2 regions of the Nocardiopsis tropica genome follow, and region 1 is predicted to be linked to the other one. Evidence: predicted binding sites of a transcription regulator. Region 1 holds the regulator's gene; the other holds the start of a gene.

What was found. Region 1 encodes HrcA, which represses chaperone genes, less so after heat shock. Its sites were predicted from a motif close to TTGGCACTCTCNNNNNGAGAGTGCCAA; they were not measured.
Region 2: groES (co-chaperone GroES) is a predicted target of HrcA. The motif match lies at 3,692-3,718, and genes of this name have one in related genera.

The regions. Positions count from the first base shown of each region.
Region 1 covers NZ_JBHSUF010000001.1:266,751-273,072, reverse strand. Annotated here, with positions in the region: gene ACFQBR_RS01135 (SigE family RNA polymerase sigma factor) at 1-58, shown strand, start outside; gene ACFQBR_RS01130 (hypothetical protein) at 55-792, shown strand; gene ACFQBR_RS01125 (16S rRNA (uracil(1498)-N(3))-methyltransferase) at 906-1,643, opposite strand; gene dnaJ (molecular chaperone DnaJ) at 1,640-2,779, opposite strand; gene hrcA (heat-inducible transcriptional repressor HrcA) at 2,784-3,797, opposite strand; gene ACFQBR_RS01110 (DUF3097 domain-containing protein) at 3,973-4,845, shown strand; gene ACFQBR_RS01105 (DUF4870 domain-containing protein) at 5,946-6,275, shown strand.
Region 2 covers NZ_JBHSUF010000011.1:185,101-191,422, reverse strand. Annotated here, with positions in the region: gene ACFQBR_RS19235 (coiled-coil domain-containing protein) at 1-1,895, opposite strand, end outside; gene ACFQBR_RS19230 (class I SAM-dependent methyltransferase) at 2,277-3,551, opposite strand; gene groES (co-chaperone GroES) at 3,845-4,156, shown strand; gene groL (chaperonin GroEL) at 4,271-5,878, shown strand; gene ACFQBR_RS19215 (sigma-70 family RNA polymerase sigma factor) at 6,086-6,322, shown strand, end outside.

The sequences.
Region 1 (6,322 bases):
GAGCCACACGTCCCGTGGCATCTCCTCGCTCCGCTCTGTTCTGGAGCAGACGACATGACCGGTCCGACAGATCCGACCGACGACGCCTTCGAGGACCGGCTGCGCCAGGTCCTCATGGCCGAGGCGAGCACGGTGGAGCCCTCTCCGGAGGCCCTGAACCTGATCCGCGAGCGCACCGAGCGCAACCGCGGCTTCGCCTGGTTCGGCCTGCCCTGGCTACGACCGGTGGCGGCGGTGGCGGGGGCCGTGATGATCGCCGCCTCCGTGGTCGTGTCCAGCCCCCAGGTCCGCGACCAGGTGCTGGAGTTCGTCCCGGCGGGGGCCGATCGCCACGGCGCCCCTCCCGAGCACGACGCGGACGGCGGCGGCGTGGCCGCCCCCGACCCGTCCTCCGACTCCACCGAGGGGAGCACGCAGCAGCCGGCGGAGCCGCCTCGGGACCCCGAGAGCTCACCCAGCTCCGGCGAGGACGAGGACCCGGCCGAGGAGGGCGTCGAGACCGCGTCCACCTGTTCTCCCCCCGCGGACGGGCCGGCGCCCTCCCCCAGCGCCTCCGCGGAGGAGAAGGACGGCGGCGCCTCCGCCTCCGAGGAGGAGTGCGACCCGAGCGAGGAGCCGACCGACGGCGAGGCCGGCGGCGGTGACGAGAGCGGCAGCGGCGGTGGCGGGGAGGCCCCCGGCACCGGCGGCGGGGACGAGGGGGCCGGCGGCGGCGGTGAGGAGACCTCCAGCGGCGGTTCCGGCAGCACCGGCGGCGACGCCACCAGCAACCGGGCCGTGCCCGGGGAGTGACACGCGGGCCCGGTGCGCCGGGACCGACGACGGAGGCGGCCGGGGGGATCCCCCCGGCCGCCTCCGTCGTTCCGTCGGCGGTGTGCCCGCTCCCGGCCCCGTGCCCCTCGCCGCTACCAGCGCCCGGTGCGCGCCTGGAGCACCGCCAGGGCGGCGACCCCAGCGGTGGAGGTGCGCAGCACGCTCGGTCCCAGCAGGGCCCGCACGGCGCCCGCCGCGGTGAACGCGTCGAGCTCGGCGTCGGAGAACCCTCCCTCGGGGCCGACCACCACGACGATCCCCGGACCGTCGCCCGAGGGCAGGTCCAGTTCGGCCAGGCGTCCGGCACCGTCCTCGTGCAGGACCACGCCCAGGTCGGCTCCGGCCAGCAGCCCGGCCACGGCGGACCGGTCCGCGAGGTCCTCGACCAGGGGCAGCCGCCCCCGCCGCGCCTGCTTGGCCGACTCCCTCGCGGTGGCGCGCCACTTGGCCAGCGCCTTGGCCGCCCGGTCGCCCTTCCAGCGGGTGACGGAGCGCTCGGCGGCCCAGGGCACGATCGTGTCCACCCCGGCCTCGGTCATCATCTCCACGGCCAGTTCGCCGCGGTCGCCCTTGGGCAGCGCCTGGACCACGGTCAGGCGGGGACGCGGCGCGGGTTCCTCCCGGCGCTCCACCACCGTGCAGACGACGTGGTCCCTGCCCACGGCGGACACCGTGCACCGGGCACGCAGGCCGAGACCGTCGGACAGGTCGACGGTCTCGCCCTCCCTGATGCGCCGCACGACCGCGGCGTGGTGCCCCTCGGGGCCGTCCACCGTCACCCGGTCGGCCGCCAGTGCGGCGGTCCCGACCAGGAAGACGGGGGGTGTCACTTCGCGCCGAAGGCGTCGCGGAGCTTGGCGAAGAGGCCGCCGTGCCCGGGGCTGAACCGCCCCGGGGACTGGTCCTCGCCGCGCAGCTCGGCGAACTTGCGGAGGAGGTTCTCCTGCTCCTCGTCGAGCTTGCCCGGGGTCTCCACGTCGACGCGGATGCGCAGGTCGCCCCGGCCTCCCCCGTCCAGGTGCGTGACGCCCTTGTTGGACAGGGTGATGACGTGGCCGGAGTTGGTGCCCGGCCGCAGATCGATGTTCTCGGTCCCGTCCAGGGTGTCGAAGGCGAAGGACGCGCCCAGCGCGGCGGCCGTCATGGGGACCGTCACCGTGCAGTGCAGGTCGTCGCCGCGCCGCTCGAAGGTCGGGTGGGGACGCTGGATGATCTCCAGGATGATGTCGCCGCGCGGGCCGCCGTTGGGGCCGACCTCACCCTCTCCGGCGAGCTGGATCCGGGTGCCGTCGTCGACGCCGGCCGGGATCTTGACGGTACGGGTGACCTTCTCGCGCACCCGGCCCTCCCCCGCGCAGTCGCCGCAGGGGTTGGTGATGACCGAGCCCTGGCCCGAGCACTGCGGGCAGGGGCGGGAGGTCATGACCTGGCCCAGGAAGGACCTCGTCACCTGGGAGACCTCGCCCTGGCCGTGGCACATCTCGCACGTGGTGCGGTGCGAACCGGCCGCGGTCCCCTCACCCTGGCACGTCTCGCACAGGATCGCGGTGGGGAAGGTGATCTCCTTGCTGACCCCGAACGCGGTCTCCACCAGGTCCAGTTCGACCCGGATCTTGATGCTGCGCCCGCGCCGGACCCGTTCCCGGGGGCCGCGCCCGCCGGGCTGGCCGCCGCCGAAGAAGGCGTTCATGATGTCGTCGAAGGCGAACCCGCCCCCGCCGCCGAAGCCTCCCGCGCCGCCACCGCCGGGAGCGTAGGGGTCCTGGCCCATGTCGAACATCCGGCGCTTGTTCTCGTCGGAGAGGACCTCGTAGGCCTGGGTCACCTCCTTGAAGCGCTCCTGGGTCGCGGGGTCGGGGTTGATGTCCGGATGGAGCTCGCGCGCGAGCCTCCGGTACGCCTTCTTGATCTCGTCCTTGGACGCGTCGCGACGCACCCCGAGAACCTGGTAATAGTCTCTGGCCACTGAGTTACTGTCCTGCCAAAATCTGTCCGACATACCGAGCCACGGCGCGTACCGCTCCCATTGTTCCCGGATAGTCCATCCGGGTGGGCCCCACGACACCGATCTTGGCGAGCGACTGGTTTCCCACACCGTAGTCGGCCGAGACGATGGAGGTGGACCGGAGACCCTCGTGGAAGTTCTCCGCGCCGATGCGCACCGTGAGCATTGACGGGTCCTTCGCCTCACCCAGCAAACGGATGAGGACCATGTTCTCTTCCAGCGCCTCCAGGACGTCCCGCAGGCTGGCGGCGAAGTCCACGGCGGCGAGGTTGGCCGTCCCCGCGAGGACGATCTTCTCCTCGTGCCGCTCGACGAGGCTCTCCAGCAGGACGGAGAGGACGGCCACCGCCATCTGGCGGTGTTCGGGCGGAACCTGCGCGGGCAGGTCCTCAACCGCGTCGGGCACCTCTCCGAGGTGGAGACCGGAGATGGCGCGGTTGAGCATGGAGCGCAGGTCGTTGACCGCGGTTCCGTTGACCTCGCCGAGGCCGTCGATGACGCGCTGCTCGACCCTGCCCGTGTCGGTGATCACGACCATCATGACCCGCTGGCCCCCCAGGGGGACCAGCTCGACGTGCTGGACCGAGGAACGGGTCAGCGACGGGTACTGCACGATCGCGACCTGGCGGGTGAGCTGCGCGAGGAGCCGCACGGTCCGCGCGACGATCTCGTCCAGGTCCACCGCTCCGGCGAGGAAGGACTCGATGGCGCGGCGCTCCGGCGCCGACAGGGGCTTGACGGAGGAGAGCCGGTCGACGAAGAGCCGGTACCCCTTGTCCGTGGGCACGCGTCCCGCGCTGGTGTGGGGCTGGGCGATGTACCCGTCCTCCTCCAGCGCGACCATGTCGTTGCGGATGGTCGCGGGAGAGACCCCGAGCCTGTGCCGGTCGGCCAGCGCCCTGGAGCCGACGGGCTCGTTCGTGTTGACGAAGTCCTCCACGACCGCTCGCAGGACAGCGAGCTTGCGCTCGTCCAGCAACTCGCCACCTCCTGGCACTCCGGGGTCCTCAGTGCTAATTCTATGCCCGGCCGCAAACCCGGACGGCTACCCCTCGGCGGTAACACCGGAGGAGGCGCCGGATCTTCCCTCCGGAGCCGCGACGTGCGCCACGGCGCGGATGAACCGACACCCTCCCCCAGTAGACTGCACGACCGTGGCTACCAAGGGAACCGGCCGCTACGGCCGCGACGTGCTCGCAGGCGACTGGCGGCTGCCCCGCAAGGGGGCCGTGCGCGAGGTCGCCCTGAGTCGGGACCTGGTCGTGGAGGACGCCGACGAGGCCTTCTGCGGAGCGGTCGTGACGTGGGACAGGTCCAGCGTGACCCTGGAGGACCGCGCGGGGCGCCGCAGGGTGTTCGACCTCGGCCCGGCCGCCTTCCTGCTCGACGGGAGACCCGTGACCCTGGTGCGCCCCGCGCCCGCGCCGCGGGGACCCCTGCGGAGCGCGTCCGGCTCGGTGGCGGTGCCCGGGGCCGCCGCGCGCACGGCGCGTGAGAGCAGGATCTACGTGGAGGGCGCGCACGACGCCGAGCTCGTGGAGAAGGTCTGGGGCCACGACCTCCGCGTCGAGGGAATCGCCGTCGAGTTCCTGGAGGGCGTCGACGACCTGCCCTCGATCGTGGCGGACTTCTCCCCCGGCCCGGGCCGCCGCCTGGGGGTCCTCGTCGACCACCTGGTCCCCGGGTCCAAGGAGAGCCGGATCGCCGAGCGGGTGCGCGGGGAGCACGTGCTGGTCGCCGGCCACCCCTACGTCGACGTCTGGCAGGCGGTGCGGCCGGGCGCCGTGGGGATCGGGGCCTGGCCGGAGGTTCCGCGCGGGCGCCCCTGGAAGGAGGGCGTCGTCGAGGCCCTCGGGTGGCGGCTGGAGACCGGTGAGGCGTGGCGCAGGATCCTCGGATCGGTCCGTACCTATGCTGATCTGGAGCCCTCGCTGCTCGGACGCGTGGAGGAGCTCATCGACTTCGTCACGGGGCCCCATCCGGACGAGCCCCGGGGCCCGTCGTCGGGTCGGGGCGCCCACCCGTGACCGGGCCGTTTTCGCGCCGGTACGGCCCCAGGACCTAGGATTCTGCCCAGGGCGCGGTCCGGACACCCGGTGTCCGGCGCCGCGGTCGCCCGCCTCCGGCCCCGCGCGGTCGTCGGTACGAGCGAAAGTACAAGAACCGCCACTCATGAGCGGAGCCAAGGAAGAGCATGAGCGAGACCCCGACGAACCCCCCGTCCCCGGAGGACCCCGACCAGGACCGGCAGCCCGGGCAGCCGGACGGCGGGCAGCAGGAGTACGGCCCCCGGGGTGAGGGCCGACCGCAGCAGCCCGGGTACGGGCAGCCGTCGGGCGGCCTGTCCCCGTACGCTCCGCAGCCCGACCAGGCACAGCCCGGGTACGGGCAGCCCTCGGGCGAACAGCCCGCGTACGGACAGCAGCCCCACCCCGGCCACGGACAGCCCTCCGGCGGCCAGTCCCCCTACGCCCCGCAGCCCGACCAGGCACAGCCCCCGTACGGACAGCCCGGCTACGGACAACCGCCCCAGCAGCCCTACGGCGGGCCCCAGGCACAGCCCGGTTTCGCCCCTCCCGGCGGAGAGCAGCAGGCCCAAGGGCACCAGCCCCCGCAGCCCTACGGCGGGCCCGCGTACGGGCAGCCCTCGGGGGCCCAGCCCGCGTACGGACAGCAGCCCCACCCCGGCCACGGACAGCCGACCGGCGGCCAGTCCCCCTACGCCCCGCAGCCCGACCAGGCACAGCCCCCGTACGGACAGCCCTCGGGCGAACAGTCCGCGTACGGGCAGCCCTCGGGGGCCCAGCCCGCGTACGGACAGCAGCCCCACCCCGGCCACGGACAGCCCTCCGGCGGCCAGTCCCCCTACGCCCCGCAGCCCGACCAGGGCCACCAGGACTACGGTCAGCAGGCGCAGCAGCCCTACGGGCACCCCCACCAGGCACAGCCCCAGCAGCCCTACGGCCGACCGGCCGGCGGCCCGCAGGGGTACGCCCCCCAGCCCGACCACGCGCAGCACCCGCAGGCCTACGGACATCCCCAGCAGCCGCAGTACCCCGGGGCGCAGGCAGCCTACGGCCAGCCGCAGCCGCCCGCCCAGGGGGGTGACAACAGCACGCTGGTGGCCATGCTCGCCCACCTCTCGGGCTTCGTGATCGCCTGCTTCGGCTGGATCCCGCCCCTCGCGGTCTACCTCGCCAAGCGCAACCAGTCGCCGTTCGTCCGGCACCACGCCTCGGAGGCGGCGAACTTCCAGATCACGCTGCTGATCCCGTACGTCTTCGCCTGGGTCGTCTTCATCGGTCTGGGTATCTTCTTCCCAGGACTGTCCTGGATCGGATCCCTCCTCATCGCGGTCGTCTGGATCGTGTCGATCGTGTTCGGGGTCATGGGCGCCAACGGCGCCAACAAGGGGACCTGGTACCGCTACCCGGTCAGCATCCGCCTGCTGAAGTGAGGCCGTCCCGAAGCACGGTCCGAGCGAGTCCACCCGAAGGAACCACC
Region 2 (6,322 bases), on a different contig from region 1:
TGGTTGAGCGCCTCCAGCCGGTCGTCGATGGCCTCCATACGGCCGTCCACGCCCTCGAAGTGCCCGCTGACGCCCTCGAACTGGCCCTCGACGCCGTTGATCCGGCCGTCCACGCCGTCCAGGCGGCCGTTGACGCCGTCCATCCGGCCGTCGATGCGGTCGATCTTGCCCTCGACGGACTCGAAGCTTCCCTCGAAGTGCCCCTCGAAGGTGTCGAAGCGGTCGGTGAGGCGGCCCAGCTCGTGGTCCACCTTGCCGGTGATCTGCGAGAGGTGGTTGTCGACCTTGCCGGTCAGCGCCTCGCGCTGCCGCTCCAGGCGCTCGTCCAGCGCGCCGCGGTGGGCCTCGACCTGTTCGGTGAGTGCCTCGGCCAGCGTCCGGTGCCGCTCCTCGGACTCCGTGGAGAGCCTGTCGCCGGACTCCCGGACGGACTCGCGCAGCTCCGCGAAGCCCGCGGTGACCCGCTCGGAGTCCTCGGAGATCCGGGCGCCCAGGGCGTCGGTGCGCTCGGCCAGGGCCTCGCGCAGCCGCTCCGACGTGGACTCGGCGTGCTCCCGGGTCTCGGTACGGCCCAGCTCCATCTCCTCGCCGAGCTCGGCCAGGCGCTGGCGCAGGTGGGTGCGCAGCTCGGTGAGCGACGACTCGTGGTTCTCCCGCAGCTTGGCGAGCGACCCCGTGACGTCGGCGACGGCGGCGGTCGCCTCGGCGTGGTTCTCCTCGGCCTGCGTGCTGAGGTAGCCGACGCTCTCCGCGACCTTGGCGGCCAGGGCCTCGTGCTTGCCGGTGAGGGCCTCGTGGCGCTCGCCGGACGCGGTCGCCAGGGCGGTGAGCTCCCCGGCCAGGGCGGTGGTGCGCTCGCCCAGCTCGCCGGTGTTCTCCTGGAGGCGGGCCAGCAGGGCCTCGTGCTGCTGCGCGGTGCGCTCCTCCAGGGCGGTGCGCAGCTCGGCCGTGCGCTCCTCCAGGGCGGCGCGCAGCTCGGCCGTGCGCTCCCCGCCCTCGGTGCGGAGCTCGGCGGCCCGCTCCTCGACGGAGGCCCGGAGGTCGCCGGCGCGCTCCTCCACGAGGGTCCGCAGCTCGCCGGAGGCCTCTTCGACCTTGGCGGTGACGGTCTCGCCCAGGGCGGCGCCCGCGGCGGTGAGGGCCTCGCGGCTCTCGGCGACGACGCCCGCCAGGCTCTCGCGCCCGGCCTCGACGGCGCCGGTGATCTCGGTCCGCCCGGCGGCCAGCGCCTCGGCCAGCTCGGTGCGCCCCTCGGCGAGGGAGTCGGAGAGCTCGGTGCGGCTCTCGGCCAGAGCGGTGACGACGGCCCCGTGCCGCTCGCCGGAGACCTCGGAGAGGGCGGACAGCGACGCCTCGACGGCGTCGGCCTTGGCGGTGAGCGCGGCGAGGGCGGTGTCGAGGGAGTCCAGGCGGGCGCCCACGGTCTCGCTCAGCCCGTTCAGGCGCTCACCGAGCTCGGTGACCTGGTCGGCCGTCCGGTCGCCGGTCTCGGCCATCCGCTGGAGGCGGGTGAGCACGGTGTCCAGGTGTCCGGCGATGCGCTGGGTGTCGGCCCGAAGGGAGGGCATGTCCGACAGCGGCTTGACCTGCTGGCCGACGACCTCGATGTGCTCGGCGAGGGTCTCGGCCCATTCCGGCGGGCGGGCGAGGAAGTCGTCGATGCGCCCGTTGACCGTGGTGACGGACTCGGCGAGGGAGGTGAGCTCGCGCTCGCGCAGTTCGCGGAGCAGCCACTCCATCCCCTCGAGGCGCTGGCGCATCTCCTCGCTGACGGCGCCCTGCGACTTCTGCTCGGAGACGTGCTCCTGGGCGGCCTGGGAGAGCAGGTCACGCATCCGGTCGGAGACACCGGACTGGCCTCCCCCGTTGAGGAAGTTGTGATTGGTCTGTTCCACCGAGGTGCTCCTTTGGTTCTGGCGCTCCCGTACCCGTACGGGGGAGTGGACGGTTCCGGACGGGTCGGGTTCTCGATGGTCCCCGGGCGGGCGGCGCTCCCGCGATGGTTACCGCCCCATCGTGACTGGAGTGTGACTGTCCGTATATATACGGCGCAAGGCCCGAGATCCGACCGCATCGCGGGGCGGGCCGCTCACACGAGTCTTCCGGGTGAATCCATGAGAAGGGAAGGACTGCAGCGGTCGTCAGTTTAACGACCTGGGTCCCTTCGCCCCCAGGGGACGGCGGAAGATCTGGGTGAGAGAGGTAACGATCTGGGGTCCGCGCCCCCGCCGCCGGGCGTGCCGGGGCCCGGGCGCCGACGGGCCGCCGACCGGGGGTCACCCCGGGGAGGGGGTCCCGACCTCGCGGCACAGCAGGCAGAAGGGCCGGTCGCCGATCCTGGTGAGGACCACGGTCACCGACCCGGGGCCCGACGCCCGCAGATCACGGCGCAGCTTCTCCGTGTCCACGGCCGATCCGCGTTTCTTGATCGTTACCGTCCCGGCGTCCAGCGCCCGCACCGCAGACCTCAGGCGCTTCAGGGAGAACGGCAGCATCTCCACCACCTCCAGCACCCGCCACAGCGGCGACATGGCCGCCGTGTCCGCGGTGAAGTAGGCGATCCGCTCGTCCAGCAGCGCGCCGTCCACCCGCGCCGCCGCCTCCGCCACCAGGTGCGACCGCACCACGGCCGGGTCCGGGTCGTACAGGTAGCGCCGGGCCGGGGCCACGGGCGCCGGGCCCGCCCCGGGGTCGGCGTCCAGGTGCGCGGCCGCCCCCTCCCGGGCCAGCAGGCCCTCGCGCTCGTGCAGGACGGTGGCGCGCCGCCGGGCCCCCGTGCCCTCCGCCAGGGCGCCGAACCACAGGGCCGTCTCCTTGAGCTCCCCGTCCACCGAGATCCACTCGGCGGAGGCGTCCTCGGGCAGTGCCTCGTGCGGGATGCCCGGAGCCGCCTTCAGGCAGGCGGCCTCCGCGGCCCCGGCCAGCCCCGTCGCCACGTCCCACGGGGGGGAGTAGGCGGCCGGGTCGAACACCCGGCCGCGCCCGCCGCGCCTGGCCGGGTCGCAGAACAGCAGCGGGTAGCGGCCGACCGCCGACGCGCCGACCTCGCCCTCGCGGACCCGCGCCAGGTCCGACAGCCCGAGGGCCCCGATGTTGGCGCGGGCGACCGCCACCGTCAGCGGGTCGGAGTCCACGCCCTCCACGGGGACGCCGCGCCCGGCCAGCGCCAGCAGGTCCGCGCCGATCCCGCAGCACAGGTCGCCCGCGGAGCCGCCCGCCGGCACCGCACCCGCGACCGCGGCGGTCCGCCCCGCCCGGTACTCGGCCACGACGCGCCGGGTGGACTGCTCCAGGCCGTTCGGGGTGAAGAACATCCGCCCCGCCGCGTCGCCGAACTTGGCCCGGCCGCGCTCGCGGAGGGAGACCTGGGTCAGGAGCGCGTTGACCAGCTCCGAGACGGGTAGATCAGGGTCCAGGGCCGCCACGCGCGGGTCGGACCGCAGCAGGGACGCCGTGCCGAGCTGGTCCCGGACCGCGCTCCCCGGATCGACGCCCTCCAGCACCTCCCGGCCCGCGTCGGAGAGCAGCGCCTCGAAGGCGGGCACGCGCATGGGGTTCACCTCGGACGTCGAAGGGCGGTCTGTGTCGGCGGACCCGGACGCCCCGCGCGTCGTGGGGCCGCCGCGGCGCGGGCAGGATGCCCGGCTCCTCACGGAAGTCCCCGACCGGGGGTCACGGTCGCATTTCCATTCTGGCACTCTCAGGGGTAGAGTGCTAATCGCGACGACGCCGGTCTGGCACCCGCGACGACAGGCCGCCTCTGTCGCCCCTTTTTCGCAGTCGGTCCGCGTGCCAGCGCGGACCGGAGCCAGTACACCGAAACTTTGAAGGGGGAGGTCACACCGTGTCGACCGCCACCAAGACCGTGCTGAAGCCGCTCGAGGACCGCGTCGTGGTCAGGACGCTGGAGGCCGAGCAGACCACCGCTTCCGGTCTGGTCATCCCGGACACCGCCAAGGAGAAGCCCCAGGAGGGCGAGATCCTCGCCGTGGGCCCCGGCCGTTGGGACGACGAGGGCGACAAGCGCATCCCGCTGGACGTGAAGGTCGGCGACGTCGTCCTCTACAGCAAGTACGGCGGCACCGAGGTCAAGTACGACGGCCAGGAGTACCTGGTCCTCTCCGCCCGCGACCTGCTCGCGGTCGTCGAGAAGTAGGTCTCGACGGGGCCCGGTCCACCGGGCTCGGAGCCAGGCATCCCGCACCGGTCGGCATAACGCCGGGCGGGGCGGGATGCTCGTTTTATACGAGCCTCAAGAGGAAGCACCCACATGCCGAAGATCCTGGAGTTCGAGGACGACGCCCGCCGCGCCCTCGAGCGGGGCGTCGACCGCCTCGCCAACGCCGTCAAGGTGACGCTCGGCCCGCGCGGCCGCAACGTCGTCATCGACAAGAAGTTCGGCGCCCCCACCATCACGAACGACGGCGTGACCGTCGCCCGTGAGATCGAGCTGGACGACCCGTACGAGAACCTGGGCGCCCAGCTGGTCAAGGAGGTCGCCACCAAGACCAACGACGCCGCCGGTGACGGCACCACCACCGCGACCGTCCTGGCCCAGGCCCTGGTCCGCGAGGGTCTGCGCAGCGTCACCTCCGGCGCCTCCCCGCTCGCCCTCAAGAGGGGCATCGACGCCGCGGCCGCCCGCGTCTCCGAGATCCTCCTGGAGCGCGCCCGCCCCGTCGAGGAGCGCGAGGACATCGCCTACGTGGCGACCAACTCCGCCCAGGACGCCCAGATCGGCGACCTGATCGCCGAGGCGTTCGACAAGGTCGGCAAGGACGGCGTCATCACGGTGGAGGAGGCCCCCACCTTCGGGATGGACCTCGACTTCACCGAGGGGCTCCAGTTCGACAAGGGCTACGTCTCGCCCTACTTCGTCACCGACGGCGACCGCCAGGAGGCGGTGCTGGAGGACGCCCTCATCCTCATCAACCAGGGGAAGATCAGCAGCCTCAACGAGCTGCTGCCCCTGCTGGAGAAGGTCGTCCAGAGCAAGAAGCCGCTCCTGATCATCGCCGAGGACATCGACGGCGACGCGCTGGGCGCCCTGGTGCTCAACAAGATCCGGGGCACGCTCAACGTCGCCGCCGTCAAGGCGCCCGGCTTCGGCGAGCGCCGCAAGGCCATGCTCCAGGACATCGCCGTCCTCACCGGCGGCCAGGTCATCGCCGAGGAGGTCGGCCTGACCCTGGAGAACGCCGAACTCGACGCGCTGGGCAGCGCCCGCCGCACCGTCATCACGAAGGACGCGACGACCATCGTCGACGGCGCGGGCGAGCAGTCCGAGATCGACGACCGCGTGCGCCAGATCCGCAAGGAGATCGAGGCGAGCGACTCCGACTGGGACCGCGAGAAGCTCCAGGAGCGCCTGGCCAAGCTCGCGGGCGGCGTGTCCGTCCTGCGCGTCGGCGCCGCCACCGAGGTGGAGCTCAAGGAGAAGAAGCACCGCCTGGAGGACGCCATCTCGGCGACCCGCGCGGCCATCGAGGAGGGCATCGTCGCCGGCGGCGGGGCCTCCCTGGTGCACGCGGCGTCCGCCCTGGACGACCTCGGGCTGACCGGCGACGAGGCCACCGGTGTGGCGATCGTGCGCCGCGCCCTGGTCGAGCCCGCCCGGTGGATCGCGGAGAACGCGGGCGCCGAGGGCTACGTCGTGACCCACCGGATCTCCGAGCTGGAGGTCGGTCACGGTTACAACGCCGCCAAGGGCACCTACGGCGACCTGACCGCCCAGGGCATCCTCGACCCGGTCAAGGTCTCCCGCTCCGCCGTCCAGAACGCCGCGTCCATCGCGGGCATGCTCCTGACCACCGAGGTCCTGGTGGCGGACAAGCCCGAGGAGGAGGCGGACGACCACGGCCACGGCCACGGTCACTGACCCCACGCCCCGGACCCGGTGACGGGTCGGGTGTGAATCCGGCCCGGGGGCGGGACACGTCGGTGTCCCGCCCCCGCGCACTACCACGTGAGCCCCTCTTTTCCCTCTGGAGTGTGTGGCGTTTTCGGACGTTTTTCCCAAAACGTGACCATTCCGTAGTTGGCGATTGGAGCGGTTGGGTCCCGCAGTGGGGGCATCATTCCTAACGTGACGGATGCAGGCGCCCGGGGGGGCGCTACCGCGCAGCGGCCAGGGACACACGGGCAGGCGGACTCCGCCGCCCGCGACACAGGGTTGAACCATCTGGGCTCGCTCGCCGTCCGGGGGGACGACGGGGCCATGGACTCGCTGTTGCGCGCGGTCCGGCCCATGGTGGTCAGGTACTGCCACGCACGCCTCGCCCGGGTCTCGGGCCTGGCCCACTACTCCGACGACGTGGCGCAG